3 regions of the Streptomyces sp. NPDC107654 genome follow, and region 1 is predicted to be linked to each of the others. Evidence: riboswitches for the same ligand, from Rfam matches in the RefSeq annotation. Region 1 holds a riboswitch; each other region holds the start of a gene.

Region 1 (4,194 bases):
TCGGTCATCTCGGCGGCCGTGCGCTCCTTGCCCTCGAAGAGGTAGGAGCCGTCCTTGTAGAACTCGGACGCGGCGACGTCGAGGGCGAGCGCGATCTGCTCGCCGGGGGCGTAGCCGGCCTCCTTGATCGCCTCCAGGATGAGGTCGAGCGCCTCACGGTTGGAGCCGAGGTTCGGGGCGAAGCCGCCCTCGTCGCCGAGGCCGGTGGACAGGCCCTTGTTCTTCAGGACCTTCTTCAGCGTGTGGTAGACCTCGGTGCCCCAGCGCAGGGCCTCGGAGAAGGACTCCGCGCCGATCGGGGCGATCATGAACTCCTGGATGTCCACGTTGGAGTCGGCGTGCGAGCCGCCGTTCAGGATGTTCATCATCGGCACCGGCAGCAGGTGCGCGTTCGGGCCGCCCAGGTAGCGGAAGAGGGGCAGGTCGCTGGCCTCGGAGGCGGCGTGGGCGACGGCGAGCGAGACGCCGAGGATGGCGTTGGCGCCGAGGGAGCCCTTGTTGTCGGTGGCGTCCAGGTCGAACATGGCCTGGTCGATCAGGCGCTGCTCGGTGGCGTCGTAGCCGACCAGCTCCGGGCCGATCTGCTCGATCACGGCGAGGACGGCCTTCTCGACGCCCTTGCCCTGGTAGCGGTTCGGGTCACCGTCGCGCAGCTCGATGGCCTCGAAGGCGCCGGTCGAGGCGCCGGACGGGACGGCGGCACGACCCGTGCTGCCGTCGTCGAGGCCGACCTCGACCTCGACCGTGGGGTTGCCTCGGGAGTCCAGGATTTCCCGGGCTACGACGACGTCGATGGACGGCACGAGCATCTCCTTCTTGGATGTGACGCTGGAAGTGCGGGGCTGGGTGCCTTACGGCTGTGCCTTGCGACTAGAGCCTAACCGTCCCGGGGGCGTCGGCCACCGACCGACCGTCCCGTGGACATGCCGACGGTACCTTTTGTTTCGCCGCCAAACAAAGGGCTTCGGGAAGCTCGGTGCTCCCGGGGCAGAAAAAAGCCCCGCCCCGGTGCGTACGGGGGAACACGCACCGGGGCGGGGCGCCCGTGGGGACGGGGGGTGGCCCGCACGGGGTCTTGGGGGGCCGGGCGGGCCCTGGGGGACCCGCACGGCGGTGACCGCGGGGTCCGCCGGCCGCTCCTCTTACTTCAGGTGCAGCTGCTGGCCCGGGTAGATGAGGTTGGCGTCCTGGACGATGTCCTTGTTCAGCTCGAACAGCTTGTGCCAGCCGCCCTTGACGCCGTGCTGCTGGGCGATGGCTCCCAGGGTGTCACCCGCGACGACCTTGTACTCGCCGTCACCCTTCTTGACCTTCTTGCCGGTCGGGGTGGTGACGGTCTTCTCCGTCGACGGGGCGGTCCGCGTGGTGGAGCGGGTGGTGGACTGCTGGTCGGTGGAGCGGGCGGCGGTGCCGTCCGAACCGGTGCTGCCGCCCGAGCCGCCGGTGCCGCCCGAGGTCGAGGGGGCGCTCGGGGCGGAGCCGTTGTACGGGGTGCCGGACAGGCCCGTGCCGCAGACCGGCCAGGCGCCCTTGCCCTGCGCGGCCAGGACCTTCTCGGCGACCGAGATCTGCTGGGACTTGGAGGCCTGGTCGGCGCTGGCGGCGTACTGCGTGCCGCCGTAGGCGGCCCAGGTGGAGGCGGAGAACTGCAGACCGCCGTAGTAGCCGTTGCCGGTGTTGATGGACCAGTTGCCGCCGGACTCGCACTGGGCGACCTTGTCCCACTCGGCGGTGGTGGCGGCGGAGGCGTTGCCGGCCGCCATCAGCGGGGCGGCGACGGCCGCGCCGGTGACACCGGCGAGCGCGACGGCTCGGACGGCCTTGGACGGACGGCGGTGCTTGCCCTTGCCGGTAAACAGCATGGATCGATCCCCTCACCGACGCCTGCGAGGTGAGCTGTCGGGTTCGGGCCGGTTGAGTTTGCCCGGCCGCGCTCCCGCTTGCGCGGAAGTCGCGGCTTCACCCCCAGCCGGTTCCAGCTTCAACTGCCGGTCCCGGCGCCTACCTTGGGTCCCCCGCTCCTGCCTACGGCGCTTGACGCGACGACTGTTCCCGGGTGGCCGCTGGCAGGATTCGGCGTTGCGGCCGCCGGGGCTCGTGGTGACGAGCGGCCTCGACCGTAGACACGCGCCGCGCGGAATTTCAAAGACGATCAGGGCTTCTGAGACTCATCCCACACTTTCGCCAAACCGGACATTACGGCGTCAAATGGGGCGTCAACTCCGCCTAGTTCGCGTCTGTTTCACCCGCGACGTCCAGCGCCTGACCGGCGGTGATGTGGTTCGGGTCGGACCCGATGGCCTTCTTGTTGTCCGCGTAGAGCGCGCGCCACCCGCCGTCGACGTCAAGGGAGTCGGCGATGGAGACGAGGGAGTCGCCCTGGCGGACGGTGTACGTGTCCGTTCCGCGGGACGCGTGCCGGCCCGACGCGTCGTCCTGACCGTTTGTCACGCTTTCGTCCGCACTCGCCCCACGGTGACGTCCGCCACCGAGCGCCCCGGTGTCGACCAGGCTCCACGAACCGGCGGCCCGCTGCGGGTCGTTCTCGACGCCCGCCTCCGGGGTGGCGGGGGCGGAGCCGTCACCGGGCCCCCGGGAGTCACCGGCGTCCGGCGAGGCGGACTTGTCGGACTTGGTGGTGTCGGTCCCCGTGGAGTCGGTGTCCGCACCGGCGTCCTTGCCCGTCTTGCCGGTCGGCGTGGCCGTGGGGTCCGCGGAGGAACCGGAGCCGGCGTCGGAGCCGGTACCGGTCGAAGACGGCGAATCCGGCGAACCTGACGCACCGGAGTCGTCGGAGGACCCCGACGGGTCGGACGTACCGGAGGTGTCGGACTTCTCGGTCGATCCGGATGTCCCGCCCGAACCGCCCTTGTCGTCGGAGCCGACGCCCGTGTCGACATCCACGGAGCCCGAGTCGGTGGTCAGGCCGGACAGCAGGGCGCAGGTGGCCCACGGGGTGGTGCCCTTGTCGGCGAGGATCTTCTCGGCGACGGCGATCTGCTGGTTGCGGCTGGCCTGGTCGGGGCTGGCCGCGTACTGCCCGCCGCCGTACGCGTTCCAGTCCTCCTGGGAGATCTGGAGGCCGCCGTAGTACCCGTTGCCGGGGTTCGCGCTCCAGGAGCCGCCGCTCTCGCACTCGGCCACCTTGTCCCAGGTGCCGCCGTCGGCCGCGCTGGCGCTCGCCGCGCCGAGGAGCGGGATGGCGATGGCGGAGCCGGTCACTCCGGCCGCGACGAGGAGAGCCGGGGCCTGACGGGGGCGACGGTGTCGACCGTTCCCGGAGAGCATGCAGAAGCCTTTCGAGCGACAGCAGGGCCGGCGCGGCGGATGGAGCCCGTCGCCGCGCTGATGGGTGAACGTATAGGCAGACGATCACTTGTCACAAGTTCATGCCGCGCAGATCACGTGAAGATCACAGAGTTGAACGTCTGTCATCTTGCCCTGGAGGGCTTGTGGTCAGGCCGTGGGCGTGAACTCGACGGGCAGGGTGCGCAGGCCGCGCATGATGAGTCCGCCGCGCCGGCGCAACTCGGCCGGATCGGCGGCGAGGCGCAGGTCGGGCAGGCGGGTGAGCAGGGTGGCGAGCGCGGTCTGGCCCTCCAGGCGGGCCAGCGGCGCGCCCAGGCAGTAGTGGATGCCGTGGCCGTAACCGAGGTGCTGGTTGTCGCGGCGGCCGAGGTCCAGCACGTCCGGGTCGGCGAACCGCTCCGGGTCCCGGTCGGCGGCGGCGAGGACGACGAGCACCGGGTCGCCCGGCGCGATGTCCTGCCCGCCGACGGTGAGCGGCTCGGTGGCGAACCGCCAGGTCGCCAGCTCCACCGGGCCGTCGTAGCGCAGGAGTTCCTCGACTCCCGTCTCCAGCAGGTCCCGTTCGCCGCGGGCCAGGGAGGTCTGCAGCCGCGCGCGCTGGTCGGGGTGGGTGAGCAGGGCGTAGGTGCCGTTGCCGATGAGGTTGACGGTCGTCTCGAAGCCGGCGAAGAGCAGGATGAAGGCCATGGCGGCGGCCTCGTTCTCGGTGAGGTGCTCACCGTGGTCGGAGGCACGGATGAGGCCGGAGATGAGGTCCTCGCCGGGCGTGGGCGCGGCGGGCAGCGCCTCGCGCTTCCGGTGGATGAGCTCGGCGAGATAGCCGCGCATCTTCTTCACCGACCGGGCGACCCCGCCCCGGGGGCCTCCGCCGTGCCGGATCATCAT
Region 2 (4,194 bases), on a different contig from region 1:
CCGTCTCGTCCTGGAGCGTGGTCAGCCGCCGCTGGGCCGCGTCCGCCTTCTCCTTGGTCCCGTTGTACTTCTCGGTGGCGGCCTCGGCCTCCCGGTACAGCGTGTCCACCTTGGCCTTCACCTGCGCCGGCGTCAGCCGGGGCTCGGCGTGACCCGTCCCGTCGAAGACCGTCGCGGCGGCCGCGCCCGCCAGGGCGAGCGTGGCCGCCGTCCGGGCCGTATGGCCGCTGAGCGGGCGTTGCGGGGGCTTGCGGTGGGATGCCACCTGGACCGTCACGTCCTTCCGTACGTCTCCTGTGACCGAGCGGTCAGCGCTCCGTGGCGGCCCCGCACAGGGGGAGCGGGCCGTCGCCGGGCCTTTCTCGGCGGTGGTGACCGACTGCCGCTCCCGGTCCGACGGCGGTGGGGGAGGCGGTCACCTGGGGGAGGACGCTAGGCCGGAGAGTGACGACTTGGTAACGCAGTGTGCGGAAGTGGTGCGGACGGTCCCTGAAGTGACCGGATGTGTCCGCGTCGGTGGGTGGCAGTCGTCGCATTTACTGTGCGTGGTGACCGAAGGGCGGAAAGTGGGACTGCTGTGTGCTGTGGGGTGCTAAGGGGCGGATTTATGCAAGGTTCCGGCCCGGTGGCGGAGGCCCGGTGGCTCACGGTTAGGCTCCGGCTCCATGGACGCACTCACCCATCTCTTCGTCGGCCTGCACATCATCGGTATCGCCGCGCTGCTCGGTGGTTTCCTCACCCAGATGAAGGCGATGGGCCAGGGCACGGCCCGGTTCGTGCCCGGGATGCTGCACGGCGCGCTGACCATGCTGGTCACCGGCGTGGCCCTCGTCGGCCTGAACCAGGCCGACGACCACCACGTCAACAACGTCAAGATCGGCGTGAAGCTGGCCCTGCTGATCGTGATCCTCGGCCTGGTCTATGTGAAGCGCGACGAGGAACGGGTCGACAAGGGCCTCTTCGGGCTGGTCGGCCTGCTCACCACGGCCAACATCTTCATCGCCGTCCTCTGGACCTGATCCTCGACGCGCCCCCGTCTCAGCCCGGCCGCACCACGCTGTGGACGGCCGGCTCGCCGGTGCCCGACACCGGTTCCTCGCGGACGTACGCGCCCGGCCTGGGCGCGTGGATCACCATGCCGTCACCCGTGCAGAGCCCGACATGGCGGGCGTCGTCGTGGAAGAAGACGAGGTCACCGGGGCGGGCGTCGGCCGGCGCGACCGGGGTCCCGGCGCCGGCCTGCTCGCGGACGGTGCGCGGCAGGGTGACGCCGGCCGACTTCCAGGCGGCCTGGGTGAGGCCCGAGCAGTCGTAGGAATCCGGACCCGCCGCACCCCACACGCACGGCTTGCCGAGCTGGGCGCGGGCGAACGCGATGGCCTTCCTGGCCTTGGTCGCGTACGTCCCCGAGGGCGCGGCGGCGGCCTGGACGATTCGCTCGGACAGCAGCACGCGCGCGTGGGCGAGCTTTTTCCGCACGGCGGCCTTGGCCGCCTTGGGGCCGGCGCCGGCGCCCTGCGGGGTGGTGGGGGCGGGGGCTGCCGCGGTGTGGCGGGCGTGAGCGGCCTCGGCGGCCTGAGCGACGACCCTGGTGGTCCGGGTGGCCTGAGCGGGTGGGGCGGCCGATACGGCTGCGTCGCGGGCGTCGGCGGAGGCGGTGAGGCTGCCGGCTCCCACGGGTGCGAGGGCGGCCGTGTCCGGCACGGGCGGAGCGACGGGCGTACGGCGAACAGGCGGCGTGAGAGCCGTACCCCCGGTGCGCGTGGTTCCGCCGGCGAGCGTGGCCCCGGCGGCCGTGGTGCCTGCGGCCGCAGCGTGGCCGTCCTCGTCCCGGCCGGTGCCTCGCTGGGCCGGGATCATGCCGCGCAGGCCGGGAAGCGCGCGGTGCCGGGCGCGCCGGGCGACCTCGTCCCGGAGCCGCTGAAGGCTGTCGGCGCCGTGCCGAGGAACGTCCGCCCCGGCCGCCCCGGCGCCCTCCGCGACCCGGTCGCCCCGCGCACCCCGCCCGCCGGACCGTTCGACCCACCCGGCCCGGCGCTCGGCCTGCTCGGTCCGCCCGGTCCCGCGCTCGGCCCCTTGAGCAGGTCCGTTCCCTCGCCCATCCGGCCCGGTCCCGCGTTCCGTCCGCCCGGTCCCGCGCTCCGCGCGGGCGGCCCCCCGGTCCGACCGTCCGCCCCACTCCCGGCCCGCGGCGGACGCCTCGGCCGCCGACTCCGCTCTGCGGTACAGATCCTCGATCTTGCGCTCGACCTCCTCCAGGCTCGGCCTGCCGTCACCGGCCGCCGGCGCGGCTTCGGCGGTCTGGGACAGGACGGCCACCGAGGTGAGGGCGGCGGTGGCGAGGGCGGGGCCCGCGAGGGCGGGGGTGCGGATGCCCGCTCCCGGGGTTCCGCCGGGGCGCGGCTTGCGGTGCGACGCCAAGGGAGGCGACTCCTTCCCGTGCTGCCGCCTACCGGGTTAGCTGTCGGGTTCGGGCGGGATGCTCGGAAGGGTTGCCCTACGGCGTCGTCCCGGGCGGGAGTCGGCCGATTCACCCCAGGATCGGTGGGTCCCCGGCTCCGGGCACCGTGCGGGGCGCGCCGGACTCGGCGGAGGCCGCGCGGCCCGGCGAGGTTCGCCGGAGAGGGGTCGTGCGGCCTGACGGCAACCTAGCCAACTCGTGTGTCTTCTGTGAAGGTTGGTGCGCGGTATGTCCGATACATTTCCGTGACCTCGAGGCGGTTTCATGTGTCCGTGACCGGGTGCTTCCCGTGCGTGAGCAGGGGAAAGGCGTCGTAGGCGGGAAGACGGACGCTCCGGCGACGGTGGCGGGTTCCGGGGACGGGGACCGGTTGTCGGTGGGGCGCCCTAGACTCGGAGAGCGATGAGCAGCCTCTTTGACGACAGCTTCCTGGCGGACCTCCAGGCCCCTCGCGGGCACGAGGAGGAGCCCCCGCCGCCGCCCGAGGACGACCACGCTCCGGAGCGGGTTCCGGACGACCTGTTCGGCGGGAAGTTCGACGTGCCACCGGACCGGGACGCGTACTACCGCGACGGCGCCCCCCGTCCCGCGCTCGACCCGGCGGCACTCCTGGAGGGGCTGAACGAGAACCAGCGCGCCGCGGTCGTGCACGCCGGCTCCCCGCTGCTCATCGTCGCCGGTGCCGGCTCCGGCAAGACCCGCGTGCTGACGCACCGCATCGCGTACCTGCTCGCGGAGCGCAACGTCCACCCCGGCCAGATCCTCGCGATCACCTTCACCAACAAGGCCGCGGGCGAGATGAGGGAACGCGTCGAGCAGCTCGTCGGCCCGCGCGCGAACGCGATGTGGGTGATGACCTTCCACAGCGCGTGCGTGCGCATCCTGCGCCGGGAGAGCAAGAAGCTCGGCTTCACCTCGTCCTTCTCGATCTACGACGCCGCCGACAGCAAGCGCCTGATGGCCCTGGTCTGCCGCGACCTGGACCTCGACCCCAAGCGCTTCCCGCCCAAGTCCTTCAGCGCCAAGATCAGCAATTTGAAGAACGAGCTGATCGACGAGGAGGACTTCGCCGCCCAGGCCACGGACGGCTTCGAGAAGACCCTCGCCCAGGCCTACGCCATGTACCAGTCGCGGCTGCGCGAGGCGAACGCGCTGGACTTCGACGACCTGATCATGACGACGGTCAACCTGCTGCGCGCATTCCCGGACGTCGCCGAGCACTACCGCCGCCGTTTCCGGCACGTCCTGGTGGACGAGTACCAGGACACGAACCACGCCCAGTACGCGCTCGTGCGCGAACTGGTCGGCACGGGCGAGCGCGCCGCGGAGGACGCCGACACCCCGCCCGGCGAGTACGACGTCCCGCCCGCGGAACTCTGCGTCGTGGGTGACGCGGACCAGTCGATCTACGCCTTCCGGGGCGCGACGATCCGCAACATCCTCCAGTTCGAGGAGGATTACCCAAACGCGACGACGATCCTTCTGGAGCAGAACTACCGCTCCACGCAGACCATCCTGTCCGCCGCCAACGCGGTCATCGAGCGCAACGAGTCCCGCCGCCCGAAGAACCTGTGGACCAACGCCGGCCAGGGCGCCCGGATCACCGGGTACGTCGCCGACACCGAGCACGACGAGGCCCAGTTCGTCGCCGAGGAGATAGACCGCCTGGTCGACGCGGGCGACGCGCGCGCGGGAGACGTCGCCGTCTTCTACCGCACCAACGCCCAGTCCCG
Region 3 (4,194 bases), on a different contig from region 1:
TCGGCGGCCCGGCCGGCCGGCGCGATACGTCGGCTCGGTCAGCCGGCGCGGTGCACGACCGCGTCGTCAGCCGGCGCGGTGCACGACCGCGTCGCACAGCTCCGTCAGGGCCGCCTTGGCGTCGCACTCGGGCAGCGGGGCGAGCGCGGCCCGCGCCTCCTTCGCGTACCGGACGGTGTCCCGGCGGGCCTGCTCCAGCGCGGGGTGCGCGCGCAGCGCGGCCAGCGCCTCGGCGTGCCGGGCATCGTCGCTGAGGTCGGAGTCGAGCAGCTCGCACAGCGCGATGTCCTCGGGCAGGCCCAGCCGGGCGGCCCGCTCGCGCAGCCGGAGGACCGGCAGGGTCGCGATGCCCTCGCGCAGGTCGGTGCCCGGGGTCTTGCCGGACTCGTGGGAGTCGGAGGCGATGTCCAGGACGTCGTCGGCGAGCTGGAAGGCGACCCCGAGCCGTTCGCCGTACTGGGTGAGCACGTCGACGACCCGCTCGCCGGCACCGGACATCATCGCGCCGAACCGGCACGAGACCGCCACCAGGGAGCCCGTCTTGCCGCCGAGCACGTCCAGGTAGTGCTCGACCGGGTCACGGCCGTCCGAGGGGCCCGCGGTCTCCAGGATCTGGCCGGTGACCAGCCGTTCGAACGCCAGGGCCTGCACCCGGACCGCCTCGGGGCCGAGGTCGGCGAGGATCTGGGAGGCGCGGGCGAAGAGGAAGTCACCGGTGAGGACCGCGACGGAGTTGCCCCAGCGGGTGTTGGCGCTGTCCACGCCGCGCCGTACGGCCGCCTCGTCCATGACGTCGTCGTGGTACAGCGTGGCCAGGTGGGTCAGCTCCACGACCACGGCCGACGGTACGACGCCCGGCGCGTAGGGGTCGCCGAACTGGGCGGCGAGCATCACGAGGAGTGGCCGGAAACGCTTCCCTCCGGCCCGCACGAGGTGCTGCGCGGCCTCCGTGATGAACGGGACCTCGCTCTTGGTGGCTTCGAGCAAGCCTTCCTCGACAGCCGTCAATCCGGCCTGGACATCGGCTTCCAGAGCCTGGTCCCGCACGCTCAGCCCGAACGGCCCGACGACGGTCACGAGGGGTCTCCTGTCTGCTGGTGTCTGCTGGCGATTACACGGTTTGTCGATAGGTCGCTGCCCTCACTCAAGTCAGCGTATCCGGTCCCGTTTCGATCACCGATAGCGCCCACCGGTCCACCCCGGGCGGTATGGGACCACGACCGGCATGGTCTTGATCACATAGTAAGAACGGACATTTATTGACTTAACAGCAATACGGGCACTGTTTCGCAACCTCTCCACACCCTCCCTTCCGTCACCTTAGGGGCGAATCCCCCTATTCCCCCATGCCCGATTTGAAGCGATTTGCCATTTCGTGAATTGGGTCACGCGCCCCGTATACCCGGCCCACACCCCGCGACCCCCGCCACCCCTTGCCGCACAAGCGAGTTGAGGCTTGGCAATAGCAAAGGATCAAGCGCCCCATACAACGTCGATCAAGGTCAAATCGCCCGTTGTATGAATCCGGTACTTGTTCCCGACATGTGCTCTCGCATACGTTCCGGGCCGTCGGGCGGACGCCGAATCCTGCCGCCGCCCGCATAACCCATCGACGAACTCATTCGTACGGCAGGAGCGGGGGACCCCAGGTAACTCGCCGGGCCGGTCGGCACACGCCGCACCGGTACGGCTCGGGGTGAAGCCGTGCCTCTCCAGGGCGCGGCCGGGCACCTCCTCGCCCGAACCCGACAGCTCACCTCGCAGGCGCCGGAGAGGAACACCCCCATGTCCGCTGCCGTTCAGCACCGCCGCACCCGGAACAGCCGCCTCGTCCGCGCCCTCGCCGCCGCAGGCACCGGCGTCGCCGTCCTCACCCTGCCGCTCATCGGCGCGACCAGCGCCTCCGCGGCCCCCAGCACCTCCACGACGGCCACCACCCCCGCCGGATACCCGAACAACCTGGACGGCTGGATCCGCGAGTCGCTCGCGATCATGGCCGAGAAGAAGATCCCGGGCACCTACAACGGCATCTACCGCAACATCATCCGCGAGTCCTCGGGCAACCCGACGGCCATCAACCTCTGGGACTCCAACGCCGCCAAGGGCATCCCGTCCAAGGGCCTGCTCCAGGTCATCGACCCGACCTTCAACGCGTACCACGTCGCCGGAACCTCGTTCAACATCTACGACCCGGTCGCGAACATCACCGCCGCCTGCAACTACGCGGCCGCGCGGTACGGGTCGATCGACAACGTGTTCGGCGCGTACTGACCGGCTCCGGCCGGCCGCCGCACCCTTCTCTCCCGACATCCCGGTCCGTCGGCCATCCCGGTCTGTCAGACGTCACGGTCGACCGGTCATCACGGCCGGTCGGCCGTCACGATCGACCGGTGGTCACCGTCGACCGGACGTCACCGTCGACCGGACGTCACCGTCGACCGGCGGTCACCGTCGACCGGTCGCACGGCCGGTCTTCGCCCTCGGTCTTCACCCTCGGTCGTCACGGCCGGGCATCACGGCCGGTCGGTCGGGAAGAGGCCTTCGAGGACGACGGCGATGCCGTCGTCCTCGTTCGACAAGGTGACCTCGTCGGCCACCGCCTTCAGTTCGGGGTGGGCGTTGGCCATCGCGACACCGCGCCCGGCCCAGTCGAACATCGGGATGTCGTTGGGCATGTCGCCGAAGGCGAGGGCCCGGTCGGCCGCCACCCCGAGCCGCTCGGCGGCCAGTGCCAGTCCGGTCGCCTTCGTCACCCCCCTCGGCTGCAGCTCCACGGTCCCCGGCCCCGACATGGTGACCGTCGCCAGCGAACCCACCGCCGAGCGGGCCACCGCCGCCAGCTCGTCGTCGGACAGGGAGGCGTGCCGCAGCAGCACCTTGCTGATGGGCTCACGCCAGAGCTCGTCCCGCCGGCCGACGCGCACCGCGGGCAGTGTCGGGTGGGGCATCCGGTAGCCGGGTTCGATGAGCGTGAGCCCGTCCACGCCGTCCTGGTCGACCGCCGCGTAGACCTGCCCCACCTCCGCCTCGATCTTGCCGAGCGCGGTCTCGGCCAGCTCCCGGTCCAGCCGGACCGACCACAGCAGACGGTGTAACCCCGCGTCGTAGACCTGCGCTCCCTGTCCGCACACCGCGAGCCCCGTGCAGCCGAGGGCCGCCAGCAGCGGCCGCACCCGCGGCGCCGGGCGGCCTGTCACCACCAGGTGCCGGGCACCGGCCCGCACCGCCCGCGCGAGCGCGGCGAGCGACCGGTCGGAGACGGTGTCGTCGCCGCGCAGCAGCGTTCCGTCCAGGTCAGTGGCGATCAGTGCATATGCCGGGGAGGGTTCCATGATCCGAGAATACGGACACGGCGCCCCGCCGACTCACCTGTCTTTTCAGGCACTTGGCCGCCCTACGGCTTCAAGTGGCGTACGCGCACGTCGGAATGAGTGTGCCTCCGGCACGTGCGCCGGCCGGGACGGACCGGCGTACGACGACGACCGCGCACGCGGTGAACGGCTCTCCGGAGTGCGGCACTGCCCAAGACATGCGAGTCGGCCGTAACGTGTGGCCCGATCACATGGAACGCCACGCCGTGCATGGCCCGGATGAGAGTGAGGCAGCACCCCATGCCCCCCTTCGACGTCCCCGAGGGCGACCCCTTCGGTCCGCACAACCTCCCCTATGGCGTGTTCTCGCCCTCCGGCAGCACGGAGCGGAGGATCGGCGTCCGGCTCGGAAACCACGTCCTCGACGCGGGCGCCACGGCCGCGGCGCTCGGCTCGCCCCACCAGGCGCTGCTCGCCCGGCCCACCCTGAACCCGCTGCTCGCCGCCGGCCGCACCACCTGGTCGGACGTACGGCGCGCCGTCACCTCCTGGATCACGGACCCGGCACACCGCGAGACCGTCGAGCCGCTGTTCCACCCCCTGTCCGAGGTGACCCTGCACCTGCCCTTCGAGGTCGCGGACTACGTCGACTTCTACGCCTCGGAGAACCACGCCCGCAACGTCGGCCAGATCTTCCGCCCGGACGCCGAGGATTCCCTCACCCCCAACTGGAAGCACCTGCCGATCGGCTACCACGGCCGCTCCGGCACGGTCGTCGTCTCGGGCACCGACGTCGTACGGCCGTCCGGGCAGCGCAAGGGCCCCGGCGACCCCGCGCCCGTCTTCGGCCCGTCGATCCGGCTGGACATCGAGGCCGAGGTCG

Evidence for each region. Region 1 has a riboswitch for cyclic di-AMP ahead of ACZ7N4_RS11110 (transglycosylase family protein). Riboswitches for the same ligand answer to the same signal wherever they lie in the genome.
Region 2: linked by a shared signal. The riboswitch ahead of ACZ7N4_RS08630 (C40 family peptidase) and the one ahead of ACZ7N4_RS11110 (transglycosylase family protein) in region 1 are both predicted to bind cyclic di-AMP.
Region 3: linked by a shared signal. The riboswitch ahead of ACZ7N4_RS25450 (transglycosylase SLT domain-containing protein) and the one ahead of ACZ7N4_RS11110 (transglycosylase family protein) in region 1 are both predicted to bind cyclic di-AMP.

What each region holds. Positions count from the first base shown of each region.
Region 1 is NZ_JBVKBI010000005.1:104,080-108,273, forward strand. It holds gene eno (phosphopyruvate hydratase) at 1-803, opposite strand, end outside; gene ACZ7N4_RS11110 (transglycosylase family protein) at 1,143-1,862, opposite strand; cyclic di-AMP (ydaO/yuaA leader) riboswitch at 1,867-2,043, opposite strand; gene ACZ7N4_RS11115 (transglycosylase family protein) at 2,227-3,288, opposite strand; gene ACZ7N4_RS11120 (cytochrome P450 family protein) at 3,457-4,194, opposite strand, start outside.
Region 2 is NZ_JBVKBI010000004.1:77,711-81,904, forward strand. It holds gene ACZ7N4_RS08620 (C40 family peptidase) at 1-265, opposite strand, end outside; gene ACZ7N4_RS08625 (hypothetical protein) at 666-1,019, shown strand; gene ACZ7N4_RS08630 (C40 family peptidase) at 1,039-2,421, opposite strand; cyclic di-AMP (ydaO/yuaA leader) riboswitch at 2,432-2,601, opposite strand; gene pcrA (DNA helicase PcrA) at 2,864-4,194, shown strand, end outside.
Region 3 is NZ_JBVKBI010000015.1:121,325-125,518, reverse strand. It holds gene ACZ7N4_RS25455 (polyprenyl synthetase family protein) at 67-1,077, opposite strand; cyclic di-AMP (ydaO/yuaA leader) riboswitch at 1,601-1,780, shown strand; gene ACZ7N4_RS25450 (transglycosylase SLT domain-containing protein) at 1,786-2,271, shown strand; gene ACZ7N4_RS25445 (HAD family hydrolase) at 2,514-3,332, opposite strand; gene fahA (fumarylacetoacetase) at 3,612-4,194, shown strand, end outside.